Regions from separate parts of the Paenibacillus hebaui genome, predicted to be linked through region 1. Evidence: a T-box and tRNA genes for the amino acid it is inferred to sense, from the RefSeq annotation. Region 1 holds a T-box; the other holds one or more tRNA genes.
The links. The T-box of region 1 lies ahead of leuS (leucine--tRNA ligase). A T-box ahead of a tRNA ligase gene usually reads a tRNA of that ligase, here a tRNA-Leu.

Region 1 (6,774 bases):
AAAGCTGCATCGGAAGCATAAGCTTCGCCTTTATCACCGGATTTTCCCTTTAAAAAAAGGAATCAAAAAATCTGGGGATAACAGCGATTGGAAGGTTGTTCTGTCATCGTAGTGGCAAGTGTAATATTCTTTAGTTTCTTTTATAAAAAAGGGTATATTGCATCAACAATGTACTTGAATCCACAAGTAAAGGCAGGGCAAGGCTGGGTGAACTCCGGACGCCCCTGCTTTTTCTTTTGTTAAGAATTAGGATTGAAAAATGAAATTGAAAGTGCGGTGCCTGACATGTCTTACCGGAAATTTGCTTATGTGTACGATGAATTAATGGAAGATATGCCTTATCCGGACTGGATAAGGTTTGCTAGAACAGCTTGGGAACGGCATGGCATGCCAAAAAGTGTGGCTGAACTCGGTTGTGGAACGGGCTCAATAACGATCCCGCTGGTCAACTCCGGCTTCGAAGTTACGGGTATTGACCTGTCAGCTGACATGTTATCGGTTGCGCGCAGCAAGATGGAAGCTACGCCTCAGGGTCATCGATTGTATCGGGAAGGCAGCGTCCGCTGGGTACAGCAGGATATGCGGGACTGGAGAGTGCCGGAGCCAGTAGACTCGGTTATATCTTTCTGTGACTGCGTTAATTATTTGCTTGAACAAGAAGATATCATTCGTACATTCCAGCGTACATATGAGATGCTGAAACCTGGTGGGACATTCCTGTTTGATGTGCATTCTCCGAATACACTTATTCGATATGAACAGGAGCAACCTTTTGTACTCGATGAACGCTCTGTATCCTATATTTGGACATGTGATATGGACCATGATCGTTGTGAGATTGAGCATCATCTGAGTATCTTTTCGCGTATGGATGATGGTAGCAAGGATAAGTATCAGCGATTTGAAGAGGTTCATGTCCAGCGTGCGTATGATCCAGACTGGATGAAGCTCGAGTTATCCAAAGCCGGCTTTAGAGATGTCAATATATATGCTGATTTCGAGTGGAAAGAGGCTGGAGACAGCGCTCAGCGCCTATTCTATGTGGCAGTGAAATAGATTTGATGATAGTGAACTGTCCTTATTTCGCATAAGGACAGTTTTTTAATGTTTATTTTTCTATAATTTAAACCGAATTTACACCGTTATCATGGTGAGAGGAATAATCGTTTTTCAGTGATAATGGGTATTGCAAGCCTGGCTAAAGGAAGACATAATGAGTAAATAAAAACGTTTTCTTAAGAGAAGGGTCTGGGAAAGTAAAGTATAAATCAGATGAGGTGCGAAATGGAAAGTACATACAAAACAAGACTGTCTTCGGAGCAATTAAATGGACTTGTGCAACACCATTTCAACGCAGGTATCCAAGAGTATAAGGAAATGATAGACGGTTGGGCAAACCATGCATATTTGATTACAATGGATAACGGCCAGGTGGTTGTGCTGAAAATTGCTCCTTCCGCAATAACTAAACTCATGCGCTGTGAACAGGATCTGATGATTGCCGAAGTGCAGGCCATGCGTCTCGTGGAAGAGCTTCAGGATGTACCCGTTCCCCGTATATTGGCGTACGATTCCTCGGAGACTCTTGCTCCTGCATCATATTTTATTATGGATTTTATGCCAGGCACGCCGTATAACAAGGTCAAGGAGCAATACAGTGTGAAAGAGCAGGAATCCATCGAACAGCAACTAGGCCGTTACAATCGTCGGATCAATGAGATCAAAGGCGAGAAATTTGGATACTTTTCCGAAAATAAACCACATTATGCAACCTGGAAGGAAGCTTTCCTGAGTCTCATGGATGATATGCTCACAGATGGTAAAGAAGCAGGAGTGGAGTTTTCGATCCGTTATGAGGAACTGGAGTGTCTGATTCAGGAGAAAGCGGATGTACTGGATGATGTCAAAGAACCTTCACTTGTGCATTGGGATTTGTGGGATGGCAATGTTTTTGTGGAAGCAGGTAAAATAACAGCCATTATTGATTTCGAACGGTCACTCTGGGCGGACCCTCTGATGGAGCATTATTTCAGCCATTTTAACAACACACCGGGATTCCTGAGGGGGTACGGACAAGTGATCACGACCGAAAGTGAGTTGAAAAGAAGAAGCTTGTACGATCTGTATTTTGATCTGGCGCTACGCATTGAGTGCAATTATCGCCAGTACGATAACCAGGAACATATTCAGTGGACAATTCATAATTTGGAAGAAGGAATCAAGCGATTCCAGTTATCCTGAGTTTTATGCTGATGTAAGCAAGGTTTATAGTCAACAGGTCGTGTTATATTGACTTTACCGTTACTTTTTTATATAATGGTGCGGATCATATCGTATACATATTTCGATGATAAGGAACAGTAGTGAGTCCTGTACATGACAGAGAGCCGGCGGTTGGTGCAAGCCGGTTGACAGTATTTCACGAACTCGCCTTGGAGAAATGCGGTGATTACACCATCCTGCAACCAGCCGAAGGAATAATCGGGTTAGGACAGGAATGGAAATCCGCATCGGTTAACCGCCGTTACAGGTCCAAAGGGAGTGGATGACGAAGCACGTTCGTCCGCTAACTAGGGTGGTACCACGGGAATTCAACCTCTCGTCCCTAGCGCTGCAAACGCTACGGGATGCTGAGGTTTTTTTGTTGCAATAAAAGCGAATAACCAAGAGGAGGAACAATAGATGAGTGAGAATCACCAGCCGAAACACGGCTACCAGCCACAAGTCATGGAGAAAAGTTGGCAGCAATACTGGGATGTGAATAAAACGTTTAAAACGGGTGAGGACCCGGCTAAACCGAAGTTTTATGCACTGGATATGTTCCCGTATCCATCCGGTTCGGGTCTGCACGTAGGTCACCCTGAAGGATATACGGCAACGGATATTGTTTCCCGTTACAAACGTATGCGCGGCTACAATGTATTACATCCGATGGGTTGGGACGCTTTTGGTCTGCCTGCTGAGCAACATGCACTGGATACGGGTGAGCATCCACGGCATATTACATTCCGCAATATTGACAATTTCCGTCGTCAGATCAAGTCGCTTGGCTTCTCGTATGACTGGGATCGTGAGATCAGCACAACGGACCCTAAATACTATAAATGGACGCAGTGGATTTTCATCCAGCTGTACAATAAAGGCTTGGCTTATGTCGATGAAGTGGCAGTGAACTGGTGTGAAGCGCTGGGTACGGTACTGGCTAACGAAGAGGTTATTGATGGCAAGAGTGAACGCGGTGGACATCCGGTCGTACGTAAACCGATGCGTCAGTGGGTACTGAGAATTACCGAATATGCAGAACGTTTGCTGGAAGACCTGGAAGAACTGGACTGGTCCGAGAGCATTAAGGATATGCAGCGCAACTGGATCGGCAAATCGACCGGAGCGGAAGTTACTTTTGGAATTGAGGGATCTGAAGAGGTCATCAAGGTGTTCACAACTCGTGCAGACACATTGTTCGGTGCTAGTTTTGCAGTTCTTGCTCCTGAGCATGAACTGGTGAAAACTATTACGACAGATGACCAACTTGAAACCATCAAGGCTTATCAGGAGCAGGCCTCTCGCAAGAGTGATCTGGAACGTACAGATTTGGCTAAAGACAAAACAGGTGTATTCACAGGTGCCTATGCGATCAATCCGGTCAATGGTGCGAAGCTGCCGATTTGGATTGCCGATTACGTTCTGGCTGGATATGGCACAGGGGCTGTAATGGCTGTTCCAGGTCATGATGCACGTGACTGGGAATTTGCGAAGCAGTTTGGTCTGGACATTATCGAAGTCATTCAGGGTGGAGACGTGACGCAAGAGGCGTATTCCGGAGACGGAGCCCATGTGAATTCCGAGTTCCTGAACGGACTGAACAATGAAGAAGCGATTGCGAAGATGATTGCCTGGTTGGAAGAGAATGGTAAGGGACAAGGGAAAGTAACCTATCGTCTGCGCGATTGGCTGTTCAGCCGTCAGCGCTACTGGGGCGAGCCGATTCCAATTCTGCATCTGGAAGACGGAACGATGAAGACGGTGCCGGAAGATCAGCTTCCTTTGCTGCTGCCAGATATTGACCAGATCAAACCTTCGGGTACTGGAGAATCACCACTGGCGAATGTTACGGAGTGGGTGAATACGGTAGATCCGGAAACGGGAATGAAAGCACGTCGTGAGACCAACACGATGCCACAATGGGCGGGTAGCTGTTGGTATTACCTGCGCTTTATCGATCCTCACAATGACAAGGAACTGATCTCTCAGGAGAAACAGCAGCAATGGCTGCCAGTTGATCTGTACATTGGGGGAGCAGAGCATGCGGTGCTTCACTTGTTGTACGCTCGTTTCTGGCACAAAGTGCTGTATGATCTGGGTGTGGTGAACACCAAAGAGCCATTCCACAAATTGGTCAACCAAGGGATGATCCTGGGAACCAATAATGAGAAAATGAGTAAATCCCGTGGTAATGTCATTAACCCGGACGTAATCGTCAATGAATTCGGTGCAGATACACTGCGTCTGTATGAAATGTTCATGGGACCTTTGGAGGCGACGAAACCGTGGAACGCTAACGGGGTTGAGGGCATGCACCGCTTCCTGTCACGCGTATGGCGTCTCTTCATTAACGAAGATACAGGAGCAATCAATGACAAGATTACAGCCGATGGTGGTACGGATGAGTTCAAGCGGACCGCGCATAAAACAATTAAAAAGGTTACAGATGATCTGGAACATCTGCGCTTCAACACAGCGATCAGTCAGCTGATGATTTTCATCAATGATGCGTACAAGGCAGATACGCTGCCACGTGAAGCCATGGAGAATTTTGTACAGCTGTTGTCACCGCTGGCACCACATATGGCGGAGGAGCTGTGGAGTCGTCTGGGACATGAGGGTGGAATTTCTTACGTTGCTTGGCCTGAGTATGATGAGTCCATGACGGTTGATGCGGAAGTGGAGATTGTGGTTCAGGTGAATGGCAAAATTGTAACCCGTGCAACGATCGCTAAGGATCTGGATGCACAGGGTATGCAGGACTATACGATGGAGCTGGCACCTGTTAAACAGGCACTGGAAGGCAAGACCATTCGCAAAGTCATTGCCGTTCCAGGCAAACTCGTTAATATTGTTGCCGGTTAATTTCGCCGGCTCTGAATAATTCATCGAGCTTTAACAAGTCTTCATCATATTTCTCATGGGTTGTATGAATCAGGTTGTCGAAGACACCATTCAAACTAACCTTTAGCAGGGCAAGTGCCTGTGCGGTAATACCACCGGGTACAGCGACCCGAGCCTGAAGCTCTTGCGGGGTATACCCTCCTTCGGTGAGCAGCTTGCCTGTTCCGAGGAGCATTTCCCCGGCAAGAGCGCAGGCATCGGCCCGTTTGATGTCTGTGAGCTTGACGGCACTTTCAATCCATTGCTCCAGAAAGAACGATATGAATGCAGGTCCGCAGCTGGAGAAGTCAGATGTGATCCGGGTACAGGCTTCATCGACCTGGTACGGTCTGCCGATATGACTGAGCAGAGCTTCCAGCACAGCGCGATCTTCGTTGGTCATTCGTTCGCCATGTATACACAGGGATGCTCCGCTGCCGACCTGATGCGTAACGCTGGGAATAACTTTGGAGACTTTGCAAGGAAGTGAAGATTCCAGATGACGCAACTGCACGGGACTGGTGATCGAGACGATGATATGATTGGGATTCACGACAGGCAGAATGTCATCAATGACATGTTTGAATTCGAGTGGCTTCACGCACAGGAATATGATGTTGCTTCGGATGACGGTTTCCCGATTGCTCTGTGATTCATGCAGACCGGGGTAACGGAGGGATAGCTGCCGTACTTTGGAAGGGGTTCGATTGCTTGCGGTGATCTGCCGGGGCTCAAGTGCACCGGATTGGATCAAGGCATAGATCAGCAGGCTGCCCATGCTGCCGGTTCCGATAAATCCAACCTTCATTGTTCAGGCCTCCTTTCATGCTTTACGGTGATGGCGCAGTTCTTTTCTCTAGTCTATGCATCAGGACCTGGTTGACATGACATGAAAATAGTACAGCTTGGTTTAACAGGCAGGTCCAACGGTTCGGAAGCACCGCCCGTGTTCAGAATAAAGTTATTTTGAATTCAGGGAGAGGTGTGGAAGAATGAGATGGAATAAAGGGATGACCATTGCTGCTGCGGTGGTTGGAAGTATACTGATATTATGGTCGGGCAAAAGTGAACAGCCGCCTTCTGGCTGGGAACCTATGCAGCTCGGCACCGAGAAGCCGACGATACAACAGGAATCTACTGGTGTACAGTCGGCTGCTTTGGGTCAAGGCCAAAGCCAAAGTCAAAGTGAGGCTTCATCTGATGCAGGTCGGAAACCGTCTAACCATGATTCTGCCTTAGTAGAGCAAAATCAAGTTGACGCAGCGGTTGTTCATGAGACTAATCTGAATGCTACTGGCAACAACCCTGATGTTTCTAAGGGCACGACAGCTAATCAATCAGATACGCCCGATAGGGCATCAAGCAATAAGCAAGCTATGGTGAGCGCTGAGGCCAGCGACAATGGGAAAATTGATGTGAATACAGCCACCGCTTCGAAGCTCACGGAGCTTCCCGGGATCGGGGAGAAGAAGGCGCAAGCCATTGTTGACTATCGCAATGCGCATGGTCCTTTTACCAGAGTCAGCGATTTGACTAAAGTAAAAGGAATTGGAACGAAGATGCTGGAGAAGATGGCACCCTATGTGCAGATTCGGTAATAACCCATTATAAATATTACGATATAAGTTG
Region 2 (6,774 bases), 2.4 Mb from region 1:
TCAGGAAGGATGGAACGTCCGTCTTCGGAAGAAAGATGACAAGAATAACTATGAATTGACTTATAAAAAGCGTTATCCTGTGATCAATGGTGATATCAACGCAGCACTGACATTGGCGAACCAAGAAGGATTTGATAAATCTGATGATAATTATGAGGCTGAGATTGATTGGGGATATGGCAAACAGACCCTGAGCTTCTCCAACACCAAAAAAGTTGATACCAAAGCGAAAGGTGTTCAACTTCCTTCCGAGCAAGAAGCCCTGACCATGTTACTGGACAAGCTTCCAGGTAAGTTGAAAAACTGGTCTGCCTCCAACTGGGGCAAACAGCAGCTTACACAATCCCGTGCATACGGTCCGATCACGTTTCAACGGTATGAAGGTACATGGAATGGACAAGAACTTACATTCGAAGTATGGCCGATCCGTAACGCAGCAGGTACAGGAACTGAGAATATCGTAGAAGTTTCGTTCAAAACTGATGATGCTGTAGCCGCATCCGGACTGCGTACCCAACTGCTGCAATTGCTGGAGAACAACAACTGGCTGATTCCTGCCGATGGCTTGAAGACACAGACAATTCTGGAAAGATACTAATCTCCTACTCTAACTAAACATGCCAAGCTCCTCTTCCTGCGTTAGCGTAGGAGAGGAGCTTGTTTTGCGTAGTGAACTACTGAATGCTGGGGGCTATGTATCTCGTTGTTCCGATACTCTACCAAAAAATCCATCTGCTTCACTTCCGCAACTTGTGGAAGCCCTGAAACCTTCTTCGTATTCTCTCCGCTATTTTCATTTACTTTTCTTGTTAATGAATGGACTTCTTATTTCTATGACAATATGCGATAATTGATAATGATTCTCAAATACATCAAATGTAATGTTACTATCGCAAGTTAAGGAGGGATTCTGTTGACTTTGGAAGTCTTTCCACTAATATCTAACGGTGAACATACCCGTGATCTATATGCAAGATTCAAGACATCCGAAATGCTTGATCAAGCCTCATTTCTTCCCCCATTCGTACTGACGGACACACACCTTCTGCTCATCTGTACTGGCGGTGAAGCCAATATCCGTATTGGGCATAGGCAAAATCATGCCACACTCGGTAAGATGTATCTGATCCTACCAGGAACATCGATAGAATATATACCCGATGAAGCTCATCCTTTACAGGGCCTCGCGATATATTTTGATCTGTTAAAGCCCATTTCAGATATCAACAAAGCAACTTCCGGCTCTACTGAAATGGAGGTATACCAAAAAGGATTACTTTGTTCGTCTTATGTCGATGAATTACCGTATGAACTCTTTCAGGAATGTACAAGAATTGCCTCCCAGCTCCATGAATGCATCTCTGTACCTCAAGAAAATCGTCCATTTCGAATCCAGACTTTGATGCATGAGTTGTTGGCCCATGTATATGCCGCTCCCAAAGAGAGTACATTAGGGGATTCTGAACATACCTCTGCTTTGGACCAAACGCTTGAACTTATTGAGCATGGATATGCGGAGCATTTATCCCGTGAAGTTCTTGCCGGAGTGGCAGGCATGAGTGTATGGCACTATTCCCGGGTATTCAAAAACCGGACCGGCATCAGTCCCATGGAATATGTGAATGGTATCCGCATGGACCGGGCCAAAGAGATGCTGCTCGTCTCTGGACAAACCATCAAGCATATCGCCTCGCAGGTCGGTTTCCAGGACGAGTTTTACTTTAGCCGCAAATTCAAAAAACATGTTGGCGTGTCTCCTTCCACCTATCAACTGCAGAAACGTAGTAAAATCGCAGCACTTTCCTTCGGAACCACCGGACATCTGCTGGCATTGCACGTCATCCCCCATGCGGCATTGATCGATAACCGACGGGATCAACACAGGAATCTGTTTTTCTCCAATATCCCCTATCATCTGGGGCGTAGCAAACGCATGAATCCTCATATTTGGCAAACCAACGTTGAGTTGTTAATGCAAGCGAGCCCAGACCTCATACTCTGTAATGAGTACGAAGCCCATACGTTAAAAAGAACGCTGCAGCAAATTGCACCTACCATCGTTATTCCATGGAAAGGATTGAGCTGGCGGGAACATTTTGAACAAGTTGCCTCCATTGTGGGACTGCAACAAGAAGCTCAGCAATGGTTGGAACAGTATGATGACAAAGTAACCCGTGCCAAAGAACTGCTTGGTCATCTAATCGGTAAGGATACGGTCTCCATCATTCATATCATGATGGGTCATCTATTAATCTACGGGCGACGCAATGGGGGGGCTGTTCTATATAATGATCTGGGCGTGTTACCTTCACACGATCTGCTTCCAGGGCAAGTCTATCGTGCATTGGATGATCAGGAGTTGCCTCGAATGGCAGGAGATCGCATGTTACTGATTGTGGACCAGGACCCGGAATCCCAGCAGCGCTGGCATGAACTACAACATACTCAGCTATGGCAACAATTGAGGCCCGTGCAGAACCAGCATGTATATCCGCTACATGAAATGCCTTGGTTAGATTATTCCCCGTATGCCCACGATCAAATTATAGATGAAACTGTGAAACTTTTTGGCGGGACATGTGATGGAGTCACCAATGAAACCTTGTAATGGGTGGCTGTATGATCAGAATAATCTCCGATGTATCACGAACAAACCACAGCACATTAATCCATGACTGAAGAGCACAAAAGGCTATGTCTCCCTCAACATGAGACCGTTACAATATAAAGTGTACTGAGAATCAATATCAATAGAACCACAGGGGGATTATGATGTACAGACAGCATTATATCAAAATAACGGGGATTCTGTTCATGCTCGCCATGCTACTTGTTGCTTGTGGACAGACACCTGCAACCACTTCGCAGCAATCTGCGGATGGCGTGAAATCAGCTGCGGGGACAAATGGGGACTCATCCATTGAATCAGCTACGAAGACGGTGGAGAGCGCCAGTGGCAGCTCAGAAATCCCCGCACATCCTGAACGGATTGTTTCCATTAATATGGAGGACATTCTCCTCTCCTTAGAGGTACCGCTGGTACTCGCAACACCGATTGGTCGGCAGGATTACCTGAATGAGCAACTTGAAGCCCAAGGCGTCACTGTCGAACCCATTAATGCGAGTGTCAATTTTGAAGCTGTAGTTAATGCCAATCCGGACCTCATTATTGCCAATGCCAGTTTGGATGCCAAGATTCTCGAACAACTCGATAAAATCGCGCCTACGATCACTTACGATCGTCGTAATTGGCAGGAGTCTATCGTACAGGTAGCTAAAGCGCTGGATATTGAAGAGCGGGCTGAACAGCTTTTACAAAAAAATAAAGACCAAGTGACAGACGCTCAGCAGCTCGCAGCCGATATCACCAAAACCAAACCTACAGCTGCATTCCTGCGCCTGGAAGAAAAGGATATGCGTTTGTTCTTCTCATCCATCCCCTCTACACCCTTTTCGGGTTCCAGCTATGTCGGAGCGGGTTATGAGATTGGATTCACTCCCGATGCTCTCGTTACCAAACTTGAGGCAGAGAACCCGGAACGGATGAATGCCAATATCTCGGTCGAACTTCTGCCTGAGATCAAAGCAGACTATCTGTTCATAGTGTCCATCAGCTCAGATGGGTCAGCTGAAGCATTGCAAAAAACAAAAGATGAACTAAACGAAATCCAACAACTCCAAGTATGGAAAAGCTTGCCCGCTGTGCAAAATGGTCATGTATATGTCCTTAATGCGAAGAAATGGCTCATTGACGGTCCCACTGCCGAATCGCTCAAACGTAATGAAATGATCGAAGTTCTTGGATTATCTGCTCCATAATTCCAAACATCAAGTCCGTTTCATCGAAGACAAATGGAGATCAACAGGATTATTCTGTTGATCTCCATTATATTTATTATTCCAGATGGCTTCATTCAGGAATTCTTCATTGAGTATAATCTCGTTCAGTTATTTTCCATGGAAAATTATTGTGCATGTTCAACCTTTAATAGCTACCATGGCACTCGATGCACCCTTCTAATAGGATGATCTTGTATAATGCCACTGACCAGCGTGAAACTCCCTTGTCGTTGATGTAGTGCTAACAAACAAAGATCATACACATTACCAAACCGCTTGCAGAAGAAATAAGTTAATCCTTCACAATTAAGCCCAATAATCCAACAAAAGACGATGCCTGTGTATCTGAGATTATGCAACCGTCCAGATCTTCAGTATCTACATGTAACATGTCAAAGCTACAATCACTAAGATCAATTCCCTTTAGTTTCACACCCGACATCATGACTTGATCTATTTTGCATTCAGAGAATTCCAATTTATGTGGTGCAGATTGAAAAAAATCACTGCTCGTCAAAGAACATTCCTCGTACTTTACCTGTTTGAGATTGGTGAATCGAAACAACGAAAAGTCAGCCAAACAATTCCGAAAACTCACATTTTGAATCCTGCTATTTGCAAAATTAGTACCGATTAATTTACAGTTCCTGAATTCTGTTCGATGGATGAAGGAACCGTTAAGGTTCATATTGGACAGATCACATTTATCAAAAATAACATCCGTAAGCTCTACCTCCGGTAGAGAGGATTCACTGAATACCACGTTCTCAAAGATGACTTTATCAAATGAAACCCTGCTGGCGCTCTGATTCTCAATCGAGATATTACTGAATCCCCCTTGCTTGATTTCTTCCTTGCTCTCCCATGTTCCTAAGGTGAACGATAAGTCATCGAGATCTAGGGGAATGTTAGGAACTTCTATTTTATTTTTCATAAGTCCTCCCACTATTTTCTTGTTTAAAATTATTATATCAAAAAAGAGCCCTTGCAATAAGCAAGAGCTCTTTTTTGATGTTACCATGAAGCGGGTGATGGGAATCGAACCCACGCTATTAGCTTGGAAGGCTAAAGTTCTACCATTGAACTACACCCGCGAATAAAAAATCGGGATGACACGATTTGAACATGCGACCCCCTGGTCCCAAACCAGGTGCTCTACCAAGCTGAGCTACATCCCGATGCTTATGAGAATAATGGCGCGCCCTGAGAGATTCGAACTCCCGGCCTTTTGATTCGTAGTCAAACGCTCTATCCAGCTGAGCTAAGGGCGCATATATTGGAGCGGACGACGGGAATCGAACCCGCGACCCTCGCCTTGGCAAGGCGATGCTCTACCGCTGAGCCACGTCCGCAAAGCAATTGGTGCGGTCGAGAGGACTCGAACCTCCACGGGGGTTAGCCCACACGGACCTGAACCGTGCGCGTCTGCCAATTCCGCCACGACCGCAAAATATAATGGTGAGTCATGAAGGGCTCGAACCTTCGACACCCTGATTAAAAGTCAGGTGCTCTACCAACTGAGCTAATGACTCATGAAAAAATGGCTGGGGATATAGGATTTGAACCTATGCATGACGGAGTCAAAGTCCGTTGCCTTACCGCTTGGCTAATCCCCATTGAGATAAAAAATGGGGCGATCGAGGGGAATTGAACCCCCGAATGCCGGATCCACAAACCGGTGCGTTAACCACTTCGCCACGACCGCCATAATATATCTCAATTATTCACTGAGAGTATCTCAGTATTCCCATCCACATTTATAATATACATTATACTATAAATTGAAATGAAAATGTAATAAGTGGTGCCGGCGAGAGGACTTGAACCCCCAACCTACTGATTACAAGTCAGTTGCTCTACCAGTTGAGCTACACCGGCACGGTGTAAGTGTAAACTGAATAAAAAAATGGCGGAACCGACGGGATTCGAACCCGCGATCTCCTGCGTGACAGGCAGGCATGTTAGGCCAACTACACCACGGTTCCACAGTACTTTCATCGAAGAAAGGTTAATTGCGGGGGCAGGATTTGAACCTGCGGCCTTCGGGTTATGAGCCCGACGAGCTACCGGGCTGCTCCACCCCGCGTCGTTATTCAAAAATAGATATGGTGGAGGCTGAGGGGATCGAACCCCCGACCCTCTGCTTGTAAGGCAGATGCTCTCCCAGCTGAGCTAAGCCTCCATGTTATGACCCGTAGGGGATTCGAACCCCTGTTACCTCCGTGAAAGGGAGGTGTCTTAACCCCTTGACCAACGGGCCTCACTAAAAAAATATATCTGGCGGAGAGAGAGGGATTCGAACCCTCGAGACGCTTGTGACGCCTACACGATTTCCAATCGTGCTCCTTCGGCCAGCTCGGACACCTCTCCATATGGCTCCCCGAACAGGGCTCGAACCTGTGACAACTCGATTAACAGTCGAGTGCTCTACCAACTGAGCTATCAGGGAATGGTGGAGCCAAGCGGGATCGAACCGCTGACCTCCTGCTTGCAAGGCAGGCGCTCTCCCAGCTGAGCTATGGCCCCATGTTTCACTCCAAAAAGTGAAGTTTATTTTCGAGGTTGATTCCCATTACTTCTCGGGGACCCCGTGCAATTCAATAATAAACATGTATGGTGGGCCCTGGTGGACTCGAACCACCGGCCTCACCCTTATCAGAGGTGCGCTCTAACCAACTGAGCTAAGGGCCCCAATATGTTTCTCTTTTATCTCACTAGGGGGCAAAAAAAATACCCCAAAGGGAATTCGCTTGGCGGCGTCCTACTCTCCCAGGACCCTGCGGTCCAAGTACCATCGGCGCTAGAGGGCTTAACGGTCGTGTTCGGGATGGGTACGTGTGGAACCCCTCCGCCATCGCCACCAAACGCATAGCTTGTAGCTTACATTTCAGAGTATTTGTTCTCTGAAAACTAGATTCGAAACGAAATTTGCGC

Region 2: it has a tRNA-Leu gene. The T-box ahead of leuS (leucine--tRNA ligase) is inferred to sense a tRNA for this amino acid. The anticodon was not compared.

Annotation. Positions count from the first base shown of each region.
Region 1 covers NZ_CP196836.1:5,160,305-5,167,078, reverse strand. The annotation lists gene ACR32F_RS23460 (class I SAM-dependent DNA methyltransferase) at 286-1,056, shown strand; gene ACR32F_RS23455 (phosphotransferase family protein) at 1,285-2,241, shown strand; T-box leader at 2,339-2,610, shown strand; gene leuS (leucine--tRNA ligase) at 2,683-5,127, shown strand; gene comER (late competence protein ComER) at 5,108-5,953, opposite strand; gene ACR32F_RS23440 (ComEA family DNA-binding protein) at 6,138-6,743, shown strand.
Region 2 covers NZ_CP196836.1:316,522-323,295, reverse strand. The annotation lists gene ACR32F_RS01510 (hypothetical protein) at 1-598, shown strand, start outside; gene ACR32F_RS01505 (AraC family transcriptional regulator) at 914-2,608, shown strand; gene ACR32F_RS01500 (ABC transporter substrate-binding protein) at 2,770-3,819, shown strand; gene ACR32F_RS01495 (pentapeptide repeat-containing protein) at 4,133-4,774, opposite strand; tRNA gene ACR32F_RS01490 (tRNA-Gly) at 4,864-4,934, opposite strand; tRNA gene ACR32F_RS01485 (tRNA-Pro) at 4,945-5,018, opposite strand; tRNA gene ACR32F_RS01480 (tRNA-Arg) at 5,035-5,111, opposite strand; tRNA gene ACR32F_RS01475 (tRNA-Gly) at 5,118-5,192, opposite strand; tRNA gene ACR32F_RS01470 (tRNA-Leu) at 5,201-5,287, opposite strand; tRNA gene ACR32F_RS01465 (tRNA-Lys) at 5,297-5,372, opposite strand; tRNA gene ACR32F_RS01460 (tRNA-Gln) at 5,382-5,456, opposite strand; tRNA gene ACR32F_RS01455 (tRNA-His) at 5,470-5,545, opposite strand; tRNA gene ACR32F_RS01450 (tRNA-Thr) at 5,643-5,718, opposite strand; tRNA gene ACR32F_RS01445 (tRNA-Asp) at 5,748-5,825, opposite strand; tRNA gene ACR32F_RS01440 (tRNA-Met) at 5,853-5,926, opposite strand; tRNA gene ACR32F_RS01435 (tRNA-Val) at 5,947-6,022, opposite strand; tRNA gene ACR32F_RS01430 (tRNA-Glu) at 6,029-6,100, opposite strand; tRNA gene ACR32F_RS01425 (tRNA-Ser) at 6,119-6,210, opposite strand; tRNA gene ACR32F_RS01420 (tRNA-Asn) at 6,214-6,289, opposite strand; tRNA gene ACR32F_RS01415 (tRNA-Ala) at 6,291-6,366, opposite strand; tRNA gene ACR32F_RS01410 (tRNA-Ile) at 6,455-6,531, opposite strand; rRNA gene rrf (5S ribosomal RNA) at 6,589-6,705, opposite strand.